DNA from 2 places in the Streptococcus nakanonensis genome. Region 2 is predicted to be linked to the other one. Evidence: predicted binding sites of a transcription regulator. Region 2 holds the regulator's gene; the other holds the start of a gene.
What was found. Region 2 encodes HrcA, which represses chaperone genes, less so after heat shock. Its sites were predicted from a motif close to TTAGCACTCNNNNNNNNNGAGTGCTAA; they were not measured.
Positions count from the first base shown of each region.

Region 1: the regulator HrcA is predicted to act here: its motif matches at 3,311-3,337, upstream of groES (co-chaperone GroES).

Region 1 covers NZ_AP027139.1:346,371-353,881, forward strand. Annotated here, with positions in the region: partial or broken gene AC6I9F_RS01780 (N-acetylmuramoyl-L-alanine amidase family protein) at 234-431, shown strand; gene AC6I9F_RS01785 (hypothetical protein) at 456-587, opposite strand; gene AC6I9F_RS01790 (DUF4651 domain-containing protein) at 681-980, shown strand; gene AC6I9F_RS01795 (thioredoxin family protein) at 977-1,294, shown strand; gene ytpR (YtpR family tRNA-binding protein) at 1,310-1,936, shown strand; gene AC6I9F_RS01805 (SDR family NAD(P)-dependent oxidoreductase) at 1,978-2,739, shown strand; gene AC6I9F_RS01810 (single-stranded DNA-binding protein) at 2,817-3,212, shown strand; gene groES (co-chaperone GroES) at 3,368-3,652, shown strand; gene groL (chaperonin GroEL) at 3,668-5,290, shown strand; gene AC6I9F_RS01825 (epoxyqueuosine reductase QueH) at 5,428-6,195, shown strand; gene ntdP (nucleoside tri-diphosphate phosphatase) at 6,266-6,799, opposite strand; gene recX (recombination regulator RecX) at 6,888-7,511, opposite strand, start outside.
Region 2 covers NZ_AP027139.1:1,667,160-1,674,670, forward strand. Annotated here, with positions in the region: gene AC6I9F_RS07920 (HIT family protein) at 1-321, shown strand, start outside; gene AC6I9F_RS07925 (hypothetical protein) at 331-618, shown strand; gene dnaJ (molecular chaperone DnaJ) at 908-2,047, opposite strand; gene AC6I9F_RS07935 (DJ-1/PfpI family protein) at 2,246-2,878, opposite strand; gene dnaK (molecular chaperone DnaK) at 3,094-4,917, opposite strand; gene grpE (nucleotide exchange factor GrpE) at 5,171-5,695, opposite strand; gene hrcA (heat-inducible transcriptional repressor HrcA) at 5,722-6,756, opposite strand; gene AC6I9F_RS07955 (DUF2812 domain-containing protein) at 6,917-7,429, opposite strand; gene AC6I9F_RS07960 (DUF2812 domain-containing protein) at 7,464-7,511, opposite strand, start outside.

The DNA of each region.
Region 1 (7,511 bases), 810 kb from region 2:
ACTTCAATCATCAAAATAGGCGTACTAAGAGTAGGAAATTGATGCCTTGCTCTGATTTCAGTTCTATGGTTGTTAGACTTTAAAAAATGAAATGTTGCCTTTAAAAGTTGTATATTTTTCGATATTTTGGCTCTTACGTTTGATGTATCTATGTCCTACAGCGTGGATGATGTAGTGTCAAATGTTTTTAAAAAAATGAATGATATTGGACAGCTTTTTGAACCTTTAATTGCTCAGGAGCCATGAAAGCAAGCACTTGGGTTTATGACAAGGGAGAATGGTATTATGCAAGTTCTTCTGGTGCCATGATTGCGAATGATTGGGTCAAAGACAATGGTAAGTGGTATTATCTGGCTTCATCAGGTAAGATGCTTCGCAATACCTACACACCTGATGGTTACTACGTTGGCAACTCAGGTGCCTGGCAATAAGAATAATACTCTTAGAAAATTTCTTCAAACCACGTCAGATTCATCCACAACCTCAAAACAGTGCTTTGAGCTGACTTCGTCAGTTCTATCTACAACCTCAAAGTAGTGCTTTGAGCAGCCTGCGGCTAGCTTCCTAGTTTGCTCTTTGATTTTCATTGAGTATAAGAAGTCCTTTTCCTTAAAGGAAGAGGCTTTTTACTTGCTTTTCTGCTGCTTCCTCATTTGTCCTAAAGCCTTTTTTGTGTTAAAATGAATGGTATGAAAGCTAAAAAAATGTGGATGGCAGGTCTGGCTCTGCTTGGTATTGGGAGCCTTGCCCTTGCTACGAAAAAAGTTGCAGATGACCGTAAGCTCATGAAGACTCAGGAAGAGTTGACAGCGATTGTGCGAGACCATTTTTCAGACATGGGGGAAATTGCGACCCTCTATGTTCAAGTCTATGAAAGCAGTCTAGAGAGCTTGGTTGGTGGCGTCATTTTTGAAGATGGCCGTCACTATACCTTTGTCTATGAAAATGAAGACCTAGTCTATGAGGAGGAAGTCTTATGATACAGCCAGAAAGTTTAGAAGAATTGGCATCTTTAGTAGAAAAAGATGGCAAGAAGGTTTTCCTTTTTGTGGCGGACTGGTGTGGCGATTGCCGTTATATCTATCCTGCCTTACCAGAAATTGAGGAGACCAATCCAGAGTTCACCTTTATTCGAGTGGACCGAGACCAGTATATGGATTTGGCTAAACTCTGGGATGTTTACGGAATTCCTAGCCTTGTTGTTCTAGAAAAGGACAAGGAAATCGGCCGTTTTGTCAATCGCGACCGTAAAAGCAAGCAACAAATTAATGACTTTTTAGCAGGACTGAAATAGGAGAAAATATAAACAATGATTTTTACATATAACAAAGAACATGTCGGTGATGTCCTTATGGTCATCGTGAAAAATAGCGGAGATGCCAAACTGGATGTGGAGCGCAAAGGCAAGGTGGCTCGTGTTTTCCTCAAAGATAATGGGGAAACAGTGGCTTGGAATATTTTTGAAGTTTCAAGTTTCTTTGAAATTGCAGAGCGCGGTCAAGTCTTTTTATCAGATGAGCAAGTCGCTCGTTTGAATCAAGAATTGCAGACGGAAGGATTTACAGAAGAAATTGTCAATGACAAGGAACCTAAGTTTGTTGTTGGTGAGATTGTCGAGATGGTAGCCCATCCAGATAGTGACCACCTCAACATCTGCCAAGTTGCAGTATCAAGTGACAAGACTGTACAAATCGTTGCAGGGGCTCCTAATGCGCGTCTTGGGTTGAAAACCATTGTGGCTCTTCCTGGAGCTATGATGCCCAAAGGCAACCTCATTTTCCCAGGCGAACTTCGTGGTGAAAAGAGTTTTGGCATGATGTGCAGTCCTCGTGAATTGTATCTGCCAAATGCTCCGCAAAAACGTGGTATTATTGAATTATCAGAAGACCAAGTTGTCGGAACACCATTCGACCCAGCTAAACACTGGACTGCCTAGGAAGTTGTCAGTATCTGATAGAGCAGATAGAAGGAAATAAGATGGCAAAAAATGTAGTGATTACAGGAGCGACATCAGGAATCGGTGAAGCAATTGCGCGTGCTTATCTGGAGCAGGGTGAGAATGTCGTTCTAACAGGACGACGGACAGATAGACTAGAAGCTCTTAAGTCGGAGTTTGCAGAAGTCTTTCCAAATCAAACCGTCTGGACCTTTCCACTAGATGTCACGGATATGACTATGGTGAAGACTGTTTGCTCCAGTATTCTAGAAACGATAGGGAAGATTGATATTCTGGTCAACAATGCCGGTCTGGCTCTTGGCTTGGCTCCCTATCAGGACTATGAAGAGCTGGATATGTTGACCATGCTGGATACCAATGTCAAAGGTTTGATGGCAGTCACTCGCTCTTTCTTGCCAGCAATGGTAAAAGCCAATCAAGGACATATCATCAACATGGGGTCAACCGCAGGAATCTACGCCTATGCAGGTGCAGCAGTTTATTCAGCTACCAAGGCAGCAGTTAAGACCTTTTCAGATGGTCTGCGAATTGATACCATCGCAACGGATATCAAGGTGACGACCATTCAGCCTGGAATTGTCGAAACAGATTTTTCAACGGTACGTTTTCATGGTGACAAAGAGCGGGCTGCGACGGTTTATCAGGGAATCGAAGCCTTGCAAGCTCAGGATATTGCAGACACAGTAGTCTATGTGACCAGTCAACCTCGTCGTGTGCAGATTACAGATATGACCATTATGGCCAATCAACAGGCGACAGGTTTCATGGTTCATAAAAACTAAAAAATTTTCTCGAAAAGTTACAAGTTTCTGTAACTTTTTTTGATTTCCTACGAATAGATAAGTAGGAGGAAGAAAATATGTATAATAAAGTTATTTTAATTGGACGCTTGACGTCTACACCAGAATTGCACAAAACCAGCAATGACAAGTCAGTAGCGCGAGCAACTATCGCTGTAAATCGTCGTTACAAAGACCAAAATGGTGAACGTGAAGCTGATTTTGTCAATATGGTCCTATGGGGCAGACTAGCAGAAACTTTGGCAAGCTACGCAACCAAAGGTAGTCTCATTTCCGTTGATGGGGAATTGCGTACCCGTCGTTTTGAGAAAAATGGTCAAATGAATTATGTGACCGAAGTACTTGTTACTGGATTCCAACTCTTGGAAAGTCGTGCCCAACGTGCCATGCGAGAAAATAACGCAGGGCAGGATTTGGCAGATTTGGTTTTGGAAGAGGAAGAATTGCCATTTTAAACATTGAAAAGTCTGAGTTGCTCTCAGGCTTTTTATCTTGAGAAAGTCAGACTTTTTTCTTGACTATTTCTGACCAAGTGATACAATAGAACTATAAATTAGCACTCAGATATAAAGAGTGCTAATAATATGTAGTTCATCATGGAGGAAATCAGATGTTGAAACCATTAGGAGACCGTGTTGTCTTAAAAGTAGAAGAAAAAGAACAAACTGTTGGAGGCTTTGTCCTTGCAGGCTCAGCCCAAGAAAAAACAAAAACAGCCAAAGTTGTAGCTGCTGGACAAGGTGTTCGTACCTTGAACGGTGACTTGGTTGCTCCAAGTGTTAAAGCTGGAGACCGTGTCTTGGTTGAAGCTCACGCAGGTCTTGATGTCAAAGATGGCGATGAAAAGTACATCATCGTAGGCGAAGCTAATATCTTGGCTATCATTGAAGAATAGAAGGAGAAAGTAAGTATGTCAAAAGAAATTAAATTTTCATCAGATGCCCGTTCAGCTATGGTTCGTGGTGTCGATATCCTTGCAGACACTGTTAAAGTAACCTTGGGACCAAAAGGTCGAAACGTTGTGTTGGAAAAATCATTTGGCTCACCCTTGATTACCAATGATGGTGTGACCATTGCCAAAGAAATCGAATTGGAAGACCATTTTGAAAATATGGGTGCCAAATTGGTATCAGAAGTAGCTTCTAAAACCAATGATATCGCAGGTGACGGGACTACGACTGCAACAGTCTTGACTCAAGCAATCGTCCGTGAAGGAATCAAAAACGTCACAGCAGGTGCAAATCCAATCGGCATTCGTCGTGGGATTGAAACAGCAGTTGCTGCAGCAGTTGAAGCCTTGAAAAACAACGCCATCCCTGTTGCCAACAAAGAAGCCATCGCTCAGGTTGCCGCCGTCTCTTCTCGTTCCGAAAAAGTAGGCGAATACATCTCTGAAGCCATGGAAAAAGTTGGCAAAGACGGAGTCATTACCATCGAAGAGTCACGTGGTATGGAAACAGAGCTTGAAGTTGTAGAAGGTATGCAGTTTGACCGTGGTTATCTTTCACAGTACATGGTGACAGATAGCGAGAAAATGGTGGCTGACCTTGAAAATCCATATATTTTGATTACTGATAAGAAGATTTCCAATATCCAAGAAATCTTGCCACTCCTAGAAAGTATTCTCCAAAGCAATCGTCCGCTCTTGATTATTGCAGATGATGTGGACGGCGAAGCTCTTCCAACTCTTGTCTTGAACAAGATTCGTGGAACCTTCAACGTAGTAGCAGTTAAGGCACCTGGATTTGGCGACCGTCGCAAAGCTATGCTAGAAGACATTGCTATCTTGACAGGCGGAACAGTTATCACAGAAGACCTTGGTCTTGAGTTGAAAGATGCGACAATTGAAGCTCTTGGTCAAGCAGCGAGAGTAACTGTGGACAAAGATAGCACTGTTATCGTAGAAGGTGCTGGAAATCCTGAAGCGATTTCTCACCGTGTTGCAGTTATCAAGTCTCAAATTGAAACCACAACTTCTGAATTTGACCGTGAAAAATTGCAAGAACGCTTGGCAAAATTGTCAGGTGGTGTAGCAGTCATCAAGGTCGGTGCTGCAACTGAAACTGAGTTGAAAGAAATGAAACTCCGCATCGAAGATGCTCTCAATGCTACTCGTGCAGCTGTTGAAGAAGGTATCGTTGCAGGTGGTGGAACAGCCCTTGTAAATGTTATCCCAGCCGTGATGAATTTGGAATTGACAGGAGATGAAGCAACAGGACGCAATATTGTTCTCCGTGCATTGGAAGAACCAGTCCGTCAAATTGCCCACAATGCAGGATTCGAAGGTTCTATTGTTATCGATCGTTTAAAAAATGCTGAGCTTGGTACAGGTTTCAACGCAGCAACTGGCGAGTGGGTCAACATGATTGAAGAGGGAATCATCGACCCAGTTAAAGTGAGCCGTTCAGCCCTACAAAATGCAGCATCTGTAGCCAGCTTGATTTTGACTACGGAAGCAGTTGTAGCCAATAAACCAGAACCAGTAGCCCCAGTTCCAGCAATGGATCCAAGTATGATGGGCGGCATGATGTAAGCTTTCTATAGAAAACAACTTATAAAAAACACAAAAGGAGGGAATGCCTACCTCTCCTTTTTATGCTATTCACTTCTAAATAGATTTGAGCTCTCCTAACTTATATGATAAAATAAGACTAGAAAAAGGAGAAAAACATGATCGATGTAGAAGAAATTCTGAGCAAGATGAACCCTAATCAGAAAATTAATTATGACCGTGTCATGCAGAAGATGGTACAAGTATGGGAGAAAAATGAGCAACGGCCAAGTATTCTCATGCATGTTTGCTGTGCCCCTTGTAGTACCTATACCCTCGAATATTTGACCAAGTATGCAGATGTGAGCATTTATTTTGCAAATTCTAATATCCATCCCAAGGCAGAATACCATAAGCGTGCCTATGTTACCAAGAAATTTGTCAGTGATTTCAATGAGCGGACAGGGAATACGGTTCAGTATCTAGAAGCTCCCTATGAACCCAATGAATACCGAAAATTAGTTAGAGGACTAGAGGAAGAGCCAGAAGGTGGCGACCGTTGCAAGGTTTGCTTTGACTACCGACTGGATAAGACAGCGCAAGTGGCTATGGACTTGGGTTTTGACTACTTTGGCTCAGCCTTGACTATCAGTCCTCATAAAAATTCTCAAACCATCAACAGCATCGGAATTGATGTGCAAAAGATTTATACCACCCACTATCTTCCAAGTGATTTCAAGAAAAATCAAGGCTACAAACGTTCAGTGGAGATGTGTGAAGAGTATGATATCTATCGTCAATGTTATTGTGGATGTGTCTATGCGGCTCAAGCTCAGAATATTGACTTGGTTCAGGTTAAGAAGGACGCTACAGCTTTCTTGCTGGATAAGGATGTTGAAAAAGATTATTCCCATATCAAATTTACAGTTACTAAATTAGATATATAGAGACCAACCCAGTTGAAAAGCTGGGTTTTTCAAATAAAAAAACCAGGGCTTTCACCCTAGTTTGACAACTTTACCGATTCTTTAGTTCTACATAGCGCTTGTACCAAATGTTTACATAGGCTTCTAAGAAAGGACCACGTCCATTGTTAATCCAATCAACAAGAATTTTGACATGTTCTTTTAAAATATAGTCCAAATCATCAGAATAATTCATTTTGCGTTTGTGACGCTCGTACTCTTCAACGTCCAAGAGACGTTTTTCCCCATCTGTAAAAATTTTAACATCCAAATCGTAATCAATATACTTCAGTGCTTCTTCATCCAGATAGTAGGGGCTAGCCATATTGCAATAGTAGGAAATTCCATTATCACGAATCATGGCAATGATATTAAACCAATATTTCTTGTGAAAGTAAACAATAGCCGGTTCTCGAGTGACCCAACGACGACCATCACTTTCGGTAACCAGTGTATGATCGTTGACACCAATAATGGCGTTTTCTGTTGTTTTTAGTACCATGGTGTCCCGCCAAGTTCGGTGGAGACTCCCATCATGCTTATAACTTTGAATTGTAATAAAGTCGCCTTCTTTTGGAAGTTTCATAACTAACCAACTTTCTACAATTTATAAGTTTATCGTTTACTATTGTACCATAAAAATGCCTAAAATCTGTGAATTTTACACGAAAATATTAAAGATATTCTCTAAGAGCGCTTGCTATATCCGAAAAATCGTAGCCCTTTCGTGCTAAAACTTGAGTTAAACGCTGCTTCAGTTCGTATCCTTCATACTTTCGGGCATACTTGGCATATTGCTTATCAAGTTCCTTGAAGATGAGTTCCTGAGTCGTTTCTTGGTCAACTTGACTATCCAATTCGTCAAAGGCACTTTTAGCTTCAGAGTATGAGAAGCCCTTTTTGGTCAAGTTCTGGATAATCTTATCTTGCAAGGCGCGAGTTGGAAGTTTTCCTTCATATTTTTTCAATAGTTTATTAGCTACACGTTGAGCAACTTCCGAAAAATCAAATTCTTTCAATATCTCTTCTATAGTGGATTTTGAAATTCCTTTTTGTGTTAGTTTCTGAGTCAGTACATAAGGCCCCTTGTCTCCTGAAAGTTGATTGGCATTGATGATAGCATAAGCGTATTGGCTATCATTGATCCACTTATCTTCTTTAAGATTAGCAATGACTTGAGAAACGATGTTTTCATCAATATCATATTTTTTTAGATATTCTCTGACCTCTTTTTCAGTACGTGCTTTAAAGGATAAGTGATATAGAGCCAGATTCTTACCATAAGAAAATTGAGCAAA
Region 2 (7,511 bases):
ATCTCTCAAGTGACACCAGGACACACCTTGGTCGTACCAAAAGAGCACTATCGCAATCTTTTGGAAATGGACGCTACTAGCGCCAGCCAACTCTTTGCCCAAGTACCAAAAGTAGCTCAAAAAGTCATGAAAGCTACCAAGGCTGCTGGTATGAATATCATTGCCAACTGTGAAGAAATCGCAGGGCAAACAGTCTTTCATACCCACGTTCACCTCGTGCCTCGCTACAGTGCGGACGATGACCTTAAGATTGATTTTATCGCCCACGAACCAGAATTTGACAAACTTGCTCAAATCGCTGAAACCATCAAAAATGCCTAAGGAGTTGCCATGAAATTATCCAACCTACTGCTATTTGCAGGAGCTGCAGCCGGAAGTTATCTGGTCACAAAAAATCGCCAAACCATCACAGATGAAGTCTTGAATACCACTGACCGCGTTCAAGCTATCAAGGATGATGTGGATATTATCCAAAGCAGCCTGCAAATCATCGACCAGCAAAAAGAACTCATTAAGGAATACCAAGAAGACCTAGCTTACAAGTTTAAGGTCTTGGAAAAAGATATCCAGACTAGACTAGCTGTCATCAAAGAAACACAGGAAATTGAAAATAAGTAAAAAGAGCCCAACGGCTCTTTTTTAAAACGTAAACAAGTTATATCCCATCAATTATACATCATAATTTAGGCAACTCATTCACCGTTTCATAACTAAATCGAAGAATTTCCCCGACTTTACGCCGTAATGAAAACACCTGAAACAGCTTAGTTTCAGGTGTTCGGAAACTTTGAGACCTAGGCTCAAAGTTTAGGTATGGAACTTCGAATAAGATCGCTACCGTCCGTCATTACTTAAGGAAAGTTTTTAAAAATCTATAAACAAAAAGAGCCCGACGGCTCTTTTTACTTTATTCTCCATCAAAGGCATCTTTAATATGGTCAAAGAAGCCTTTTTTCTTTGGATTGACTTTCAAGTCACCAGCAACTGCGAATTCTTTAAGCGCTGCTTTTTGGCGGTCATTCAAGCCTGTCGGTGTTACGACATTAACTGTAACGTATTGGTCCCCAACTGCACCACCACGAAGGCTCGGAGCTCCCTTGCCACGTAGACGAAATTTCTTACCAGTCTGAGTTCCCTCTGGGATAACCAATTCAACATCACCGTGAACCGTTGGGATATCAACTGTATCACCAAGAGCCGCTTGGACAAAGTTGAGGTTGAGATTGTAGAAGATAGTGGTTCCTTCACGTTCAAACTTATCGCTGGCTTCCACAGAAACCACTACATACAAGTCACCATAAGGTCCACCGTTAAATCCAGCTTCACCTTGACCAGCTAGGCGAATTTGTTGACCAGTTTCCACACCAGCAGGGATTTTGACATGTACGCTATGCGCTTGTTTTTCATGACCTGTTCCGTGACATGTTGTACATGGATCTTTGATTTCTTTTCCGCGACCATGACAGACATCACAGGTTACTTGGCGACGCATCATACCAAGCGGAGTCTGTGTATCGACGTTAATGACACCAGCACCATGACAGCGTCCACAAGTGACTGGACTTGTTCCTGGCTTAGCACCAGAGCCATTACATGTACGACAACCAGCTTCACGATGATACTTGACTTCTTTTTCAGCTCCAAAAATAGCTTCTTCAAAGGTCAAGTTCACACGATACTGGAGATCATCCCCCTGACGAGGAGCATTTGGATTGCGTGAAGCTCCGCCTCCGCCGAAGAAACTTGAGAAGATGTCCTCAAAACCACCGAAGCCACCTGCCCCATTGAAACCGCCAGCTCCACCACCGAAGCCTCCAAATCCACCATTGGCGCCTGCAGCACCATATTGGTCATAGGCAGCCCGTTTTTGGTCGTCACTCAAAGTCTCATAGGCTTCCTGAACTTCCTTGTATTTTTCCTCAGCACCAGGCTCCTTATTGATATCTGGGTGATATTTTTTCGAAAGCTTACGATAAGCCTTTTTGATCTCGTCTGCCGAAGCGTTTTTTGACACCCCCAGACGATCATAAAATTCAGTATTGTTCATACAAGATACCAAGACCGTAAAATTCGACTGAAAAATAGGAAATCTGACGCTGGAGCAATGCTCCTAGGCAGATTTATCTTTTTTCCGAGAATTTAGGTCGGGTTCAATTCCTTTCTTTCATATTGAATAAGAAATTCTGGAACCCGTGTTCAATTCCCTGAACACCCTTGTTCCTTTCTATAATTTACATGTAAATCTTTAGAGGCTGTTTTCTATACTCTGCTTCACTTGATTAAACTCTTCATCTGATAGAGTAAATATCAAATCCTCTTCAGCATACTCGTTCTGTTCTTTAAAATAGTTGTCCGTATTCTCTGCCAACCCTAAACCGAAAATCACTTTTCTTGCAAACTCTTGATGTGCAAAACCGATAGCCGTAATGATTTGTTTATCTTGGACAAGAACTTTCGGTTGGAAATTCTCACGTGGAAGAAATTCAAAATAGTCAAAGAAGTTTTGCCAAATTCCACCTGTAAATTTCGTGTCGTTCAACAAGCCAGCTTTCGCCAATAAAAGGGGCGCTGAAGAAATGGCTACAATTAGGATATCTTGCTCATTAAGACTTCTCAAAAACGAAATCAATTTCTCATCTTGTAGAGCAGGACCTATATTTACCATTCCTGGCAAAATCACACAAGAATAATCTTCTATACGGATCTGATCCAATGTTTTCGTCGGTTGACAGGGCAAACCATCCTCAGAGACCACCATCGAATTCTCAGAAGATACATAATCAATCGTGATATCAAAAGACAGAGCTAAAGTACTTGTTAAAGCGGTTATCTCATAAAGAGAAAAATTAGGATAAATGATACAAAGTACTTTTTTCATACACAACATCCTCTATTTTATCGAAAAACAGAGGCTGGGTTGCAACCTCTGGATTTCTTCCTATCATTACGACGTTCGAGTTTTAAAAATCAAACTAGTAATGCTAAATCGAGCACTCCCTAACCTCTTGGTGAAAAAGACAAATCTTCCTAGAAACTAAAGTTTCTGCGTCAGATTTCCTATTTTCACTGTGAGGTTTTAACGGGCTTTGCATCTTATTTTTCCGTAAACTCTCCGTCTACGACGTCATCACCTGCGTTTCCTGTTGCTTGTGCGCCTTCTGCTCCTGCTTGAGCTTGTTGGGCTGCTGCGGCTTGTTCGTAGAGTTTCACAGCAAGTCCTTGAGCTTTTTCGTTCAATGCTTCAAGTTTTGCTTTCATGTCGTCCAAGTTATTGTCTTCTTGCGCTTTCTTAAGGTCATCAAGGGCAGATTGGGCAGCGTCACGTTCTGCGTCGAATCCTTTGCCTTCAGTTTCCTTGATTGTCTTTTCAGTCGCAAAGATCGCTTGGTCTACTTCGTTACGAAGGTCAACTTCTTCTTTACGTTTCTTATCTGCTTCAGCGTTTGCTTCTGCATCTTTCATCATGCGGTCGATTTCTTCGTCAGTCAAACCTGAGTTTGATTGGATGACAATTGTTTGTTCTTTTTGAGTTCCAAGGTCTTTGGCCTTAACAGACACAATACCGTTCTTGTCGATATCAAATGTTACTTCGATTTGAGGAATTCCACGAGGTGCAGCTGGGATATCTGTTAATTGGAAGCGTCCAAGAGTCTTGTTATCTGCTGCCATTGGGCGTTCCCCTTGAAGAACGTGGATATCAACGGCTGGTTGGTTGTCTGCCGCAGTTGAGAAGACTTGTGATTTAGATGTTGGAATAGTAGTGTTGCGGTCGATGAGTTTTGTGAAGACACCACCCATTGTTTCGATACCAAGTGACAATGGTGTTACATCAAGAAGGACAACGTCTTTGACATCACCAGTGATAACACCACCTTGGATGGCAGCACCCATAGCAACTACTTCGTCAGGGTTTACTGATTTGTTTGGTTCTTTACCAGTTTCAGCTTTAACAGCTTCTACAACGGCTGGGATACGAGTTGAACCACCAACAAGGATAACTTCGTCGATTTCTGACAAGCTCAAACCTGCATCTGAAAGGGCTTGACGAACTGGAACTTTTGTACGTTCAACAAGGTCACGAGTCAAATCGTCAAATTTCGCACGAGTCAAGGTCATTTCCAAGTGAAGAGGTCCAGCTTCACCAGCAGTGATAAATGGCAAGCTGATTTGAGTTGAAGTTACACCAGAAAGGTCTTTCTTCGCTTTTTCAGCTGCATCTTTCAAACGTTGCATTGCCATCTTGTCAGTAGACAAGTCAATACCGTTTTCTTTTTTGAATTCTGCTACCAAGTGGTCGATGATTTTTTGGTCAAAGTCATCACCACCAAGTTTGTTGTCCCCTGCAGTTGACAATACGTCGAAGACACCGTCACCCAATTCAAGGATAGATACGTCGAATGTACCACCACCAAGGTCAAATACCAAGATTTTTTCTTCTTTATCAGTCTTGTCCAAACCATAAGCAAGGGCTGCTGCAGTTGGTTCGTTGACAATACGTTCTACTTCAAGACCAGCGATTTTACCAGCATCTTTTGTTGCTTGACGTTGAGCATCGTTAAAGTAAGCTGGAACTGTGATAACTGCTTTAGTTACTTTTTCACCAAGGTAGTCTTCAGCATAACCTTTCAAGTATTGAAGAATCATAGCTGAGATTTCTTGTGGAGTGTATTCTTTGCCGTTTGCAGAAACTTTTTCAGAAGTTCCCATCTTAGATTTGATAGAAATAACTGTATCTGGATTTGTTACTGCTTGGCGTTTTGCAGCATCACCAACGATGATTTCGCCGTTTTTGAATGATACTACAGATGGAGTTGTGCGGTTTCCTTCTGGGTTTGCGATGATTTTGCTTTCAGTTCCTTCAAGAACTGCTACTGCTGAGTTTGTTGTACCTAAGTCAATACCGATAATTTTAGACATGTGTTTTTCTCCTTAAATTTTATATTCTATTTTTCTTTTTGATACTCTTCTTAAGTGGCGGCGCCGTCAGAGCTTGACTTCGTCAATCTCTTTGACTAAACTTTGAGCCTAAGGTCTCAAAGTTTGCGCAAATAGCGCCACGGCGAAGAGTATCGTCTTTGGTCCGCTTCGCTCACTATTGCAAAGCCAAACATATTTTATCTTTCTTCATAGTTTATTGTCATTTCGGACAAGTTTTGTCAAGTTTTCTAAACTAGTTATAGACAACTACCATAGCTGGGCGTAGGATGCGGTCATGGAGTTTGTAGCCTTTTTGGAAGACTTGGGCGATGGTATCTGCTGGGTGTTCATCGTCTGCTGGGAGAGTTTGGATGGCCATATGATAGTTATGGTCAAATTCGCCATCAGCTGCGATTTCTTCGATTCCTTCTTCTTTCAAAGCGTGAATCAAGCTTTCTTGCACCATCTCCAATCCTTTTTTGACATCGTCTGTCAATCCTTCAACTGCGAGTGCACGCTCAAGATTATCGAGTGATGGCAAGATTGCTTTTGCCAAATCCTGGCTACGATAACGTTGCAAGTTTTGACGCTCTTCATTGGCACGGCGTTGGATATTTTGCATTTCTGCATGAGCGCGAAGGTATTTATTTTCGAACTCATCCGCACGTTCATTTGCCAAGTCCAACTCAGATTTCTCAGGAGTTGTTTCTTCTACCGTTTCCACAACTTCCTCTTCTTGGACTTCTTCTACTTCTTCATTTTTTATATCTTGGGCCATTTTCGCCTCCTTTAATGATTTCAATCTTAATGTACTTCGTAATGATTACTGCTGAGGTAGCGGTAAAAATCTGTCAACTTCATGGTCAAAACACGGTTGACCACATTGACTTGGTTGATTAGCTGTTGGTAATCCAGATTAACAGGACCGATAATGGCTAGAATTCCAACTCCCCGATAAGGAATGAGGAACTTGCTACTAATCACCGCTAGGTCAGCTAGACAGGACTCTTGACTGTCTGCAACACGGACGTTTTGCATCTGATCCTCACGCAACCCCTCACGAATCTCCAGAGCCACCTTTTGCGGTTGGTCAAAGAACTGATAAGCTGCCAGATTGGCAAAATTCAAGAGATTAACCTTGCCCGCCACCACAATGTTTTCGTTGAACATTTCCTTAAAGATGTGTTCAAAGAGATCGATAACATTATCCGTCGTTGTAAAGTAACGCTGGATAATCTGCGGAATCTCCGTCCGAATCTTGTAGTGAATATCTAGAACGGTGTGGCCGAGGAAACGTTCCTGAATGATACTCTTCAGTTTCAGCAAATCCTCCTGCAAGAAGTTCCTTGGAATCAGAAATTGACTGGTAACCGTGCGCGATTCGTCTAGGGTAAATACTGCCAAGGCTGTATGTTGCCCCAAAACAACGATATCAAAGGCTGTCAAACGTTGCCTGCTCGGCTCAACATCCAGTGCCACTACCGTACAGCCACTCAGGTCTGTCAGTAGATTAGCAGCTTCTTGCAGAATATCCTCTAGCTTGAAGAATTCCTGATCAAAGGCTTTGACAATCTCGTAAACCTCATTTTCAGCCAGTCGATCAAAATCCAGTGAGTGTTTTACATAGTACTGAAAACCAGCAACACTTGGCATCCGACCGCTTGAAGTATGAGCCTTCTCAAGCAAACCTTGCTTTTCTAAAGCCGCCATGTCATTACGAATGGTTGCACTGCTAGAGTTAATAGACTCTTGCAAGGCTTTGGATCCGACAGGTTCGTGCGTTTTGGTAAAGATGTCAATAATCAGATTTAAAATATCCTGCTGACGCTCTGTAACCACCTCATCACTCCTCTCTGTCTGACCAATTAGCACTCGATACACTCAAGTGCTAACTTATAATTCTATTATACACCCTTAGAAGAGAATGTCAAGATAAAAACTCAAAAAATTAGCACTCTTTTATCAAGAGTGCTAAAAATCAGTCTACAGACCGAGAAACTCACCTTCCATCTACTTGATATTTCCTTTTTAGTCTGAAATAACCATGGATTAGATAAGAAATCATAAAGGCATATAGAACAAAAATGACAAAGAAAGGTTGCGACAGTTCTTCTCGAAACAAACTCATACAAACAACAAGACCACCTAAGAAAGTAGCTGCACATGAACGAAATCTATATCGCATAACTTCCCATCTGAGCCCCTTACTCATATAGACTTGATCCTCTGGAAGTAAATTAGAAGACGATTTACGAAGAATTGAACAAAAACCTCTTTCTATCAATTCCCAATCTCTATTTCTAAAATCTTGCAGTTCACGCTTATGCTTTTTAAGAAATCTAGAATCATAGATACGGTAAATGACATCGTCTGGTTGACATTGGTCAAAATAGAATAAACCAAAACGACTCGTTCTATACCTCCAACCTTTCAAATGCATCTCATGTAAATATTCTTCTTCCTTGTCCAAATCAACAATAGTGAAAATCCGAAATTGTACTCTGCTATTCATTGTCTTACCCCAAAATTAGAAAACACGCCTGGCGTTATTTATTAGATAATTCTTTCCACTTTTGACTCAATCTCCAAAAAAT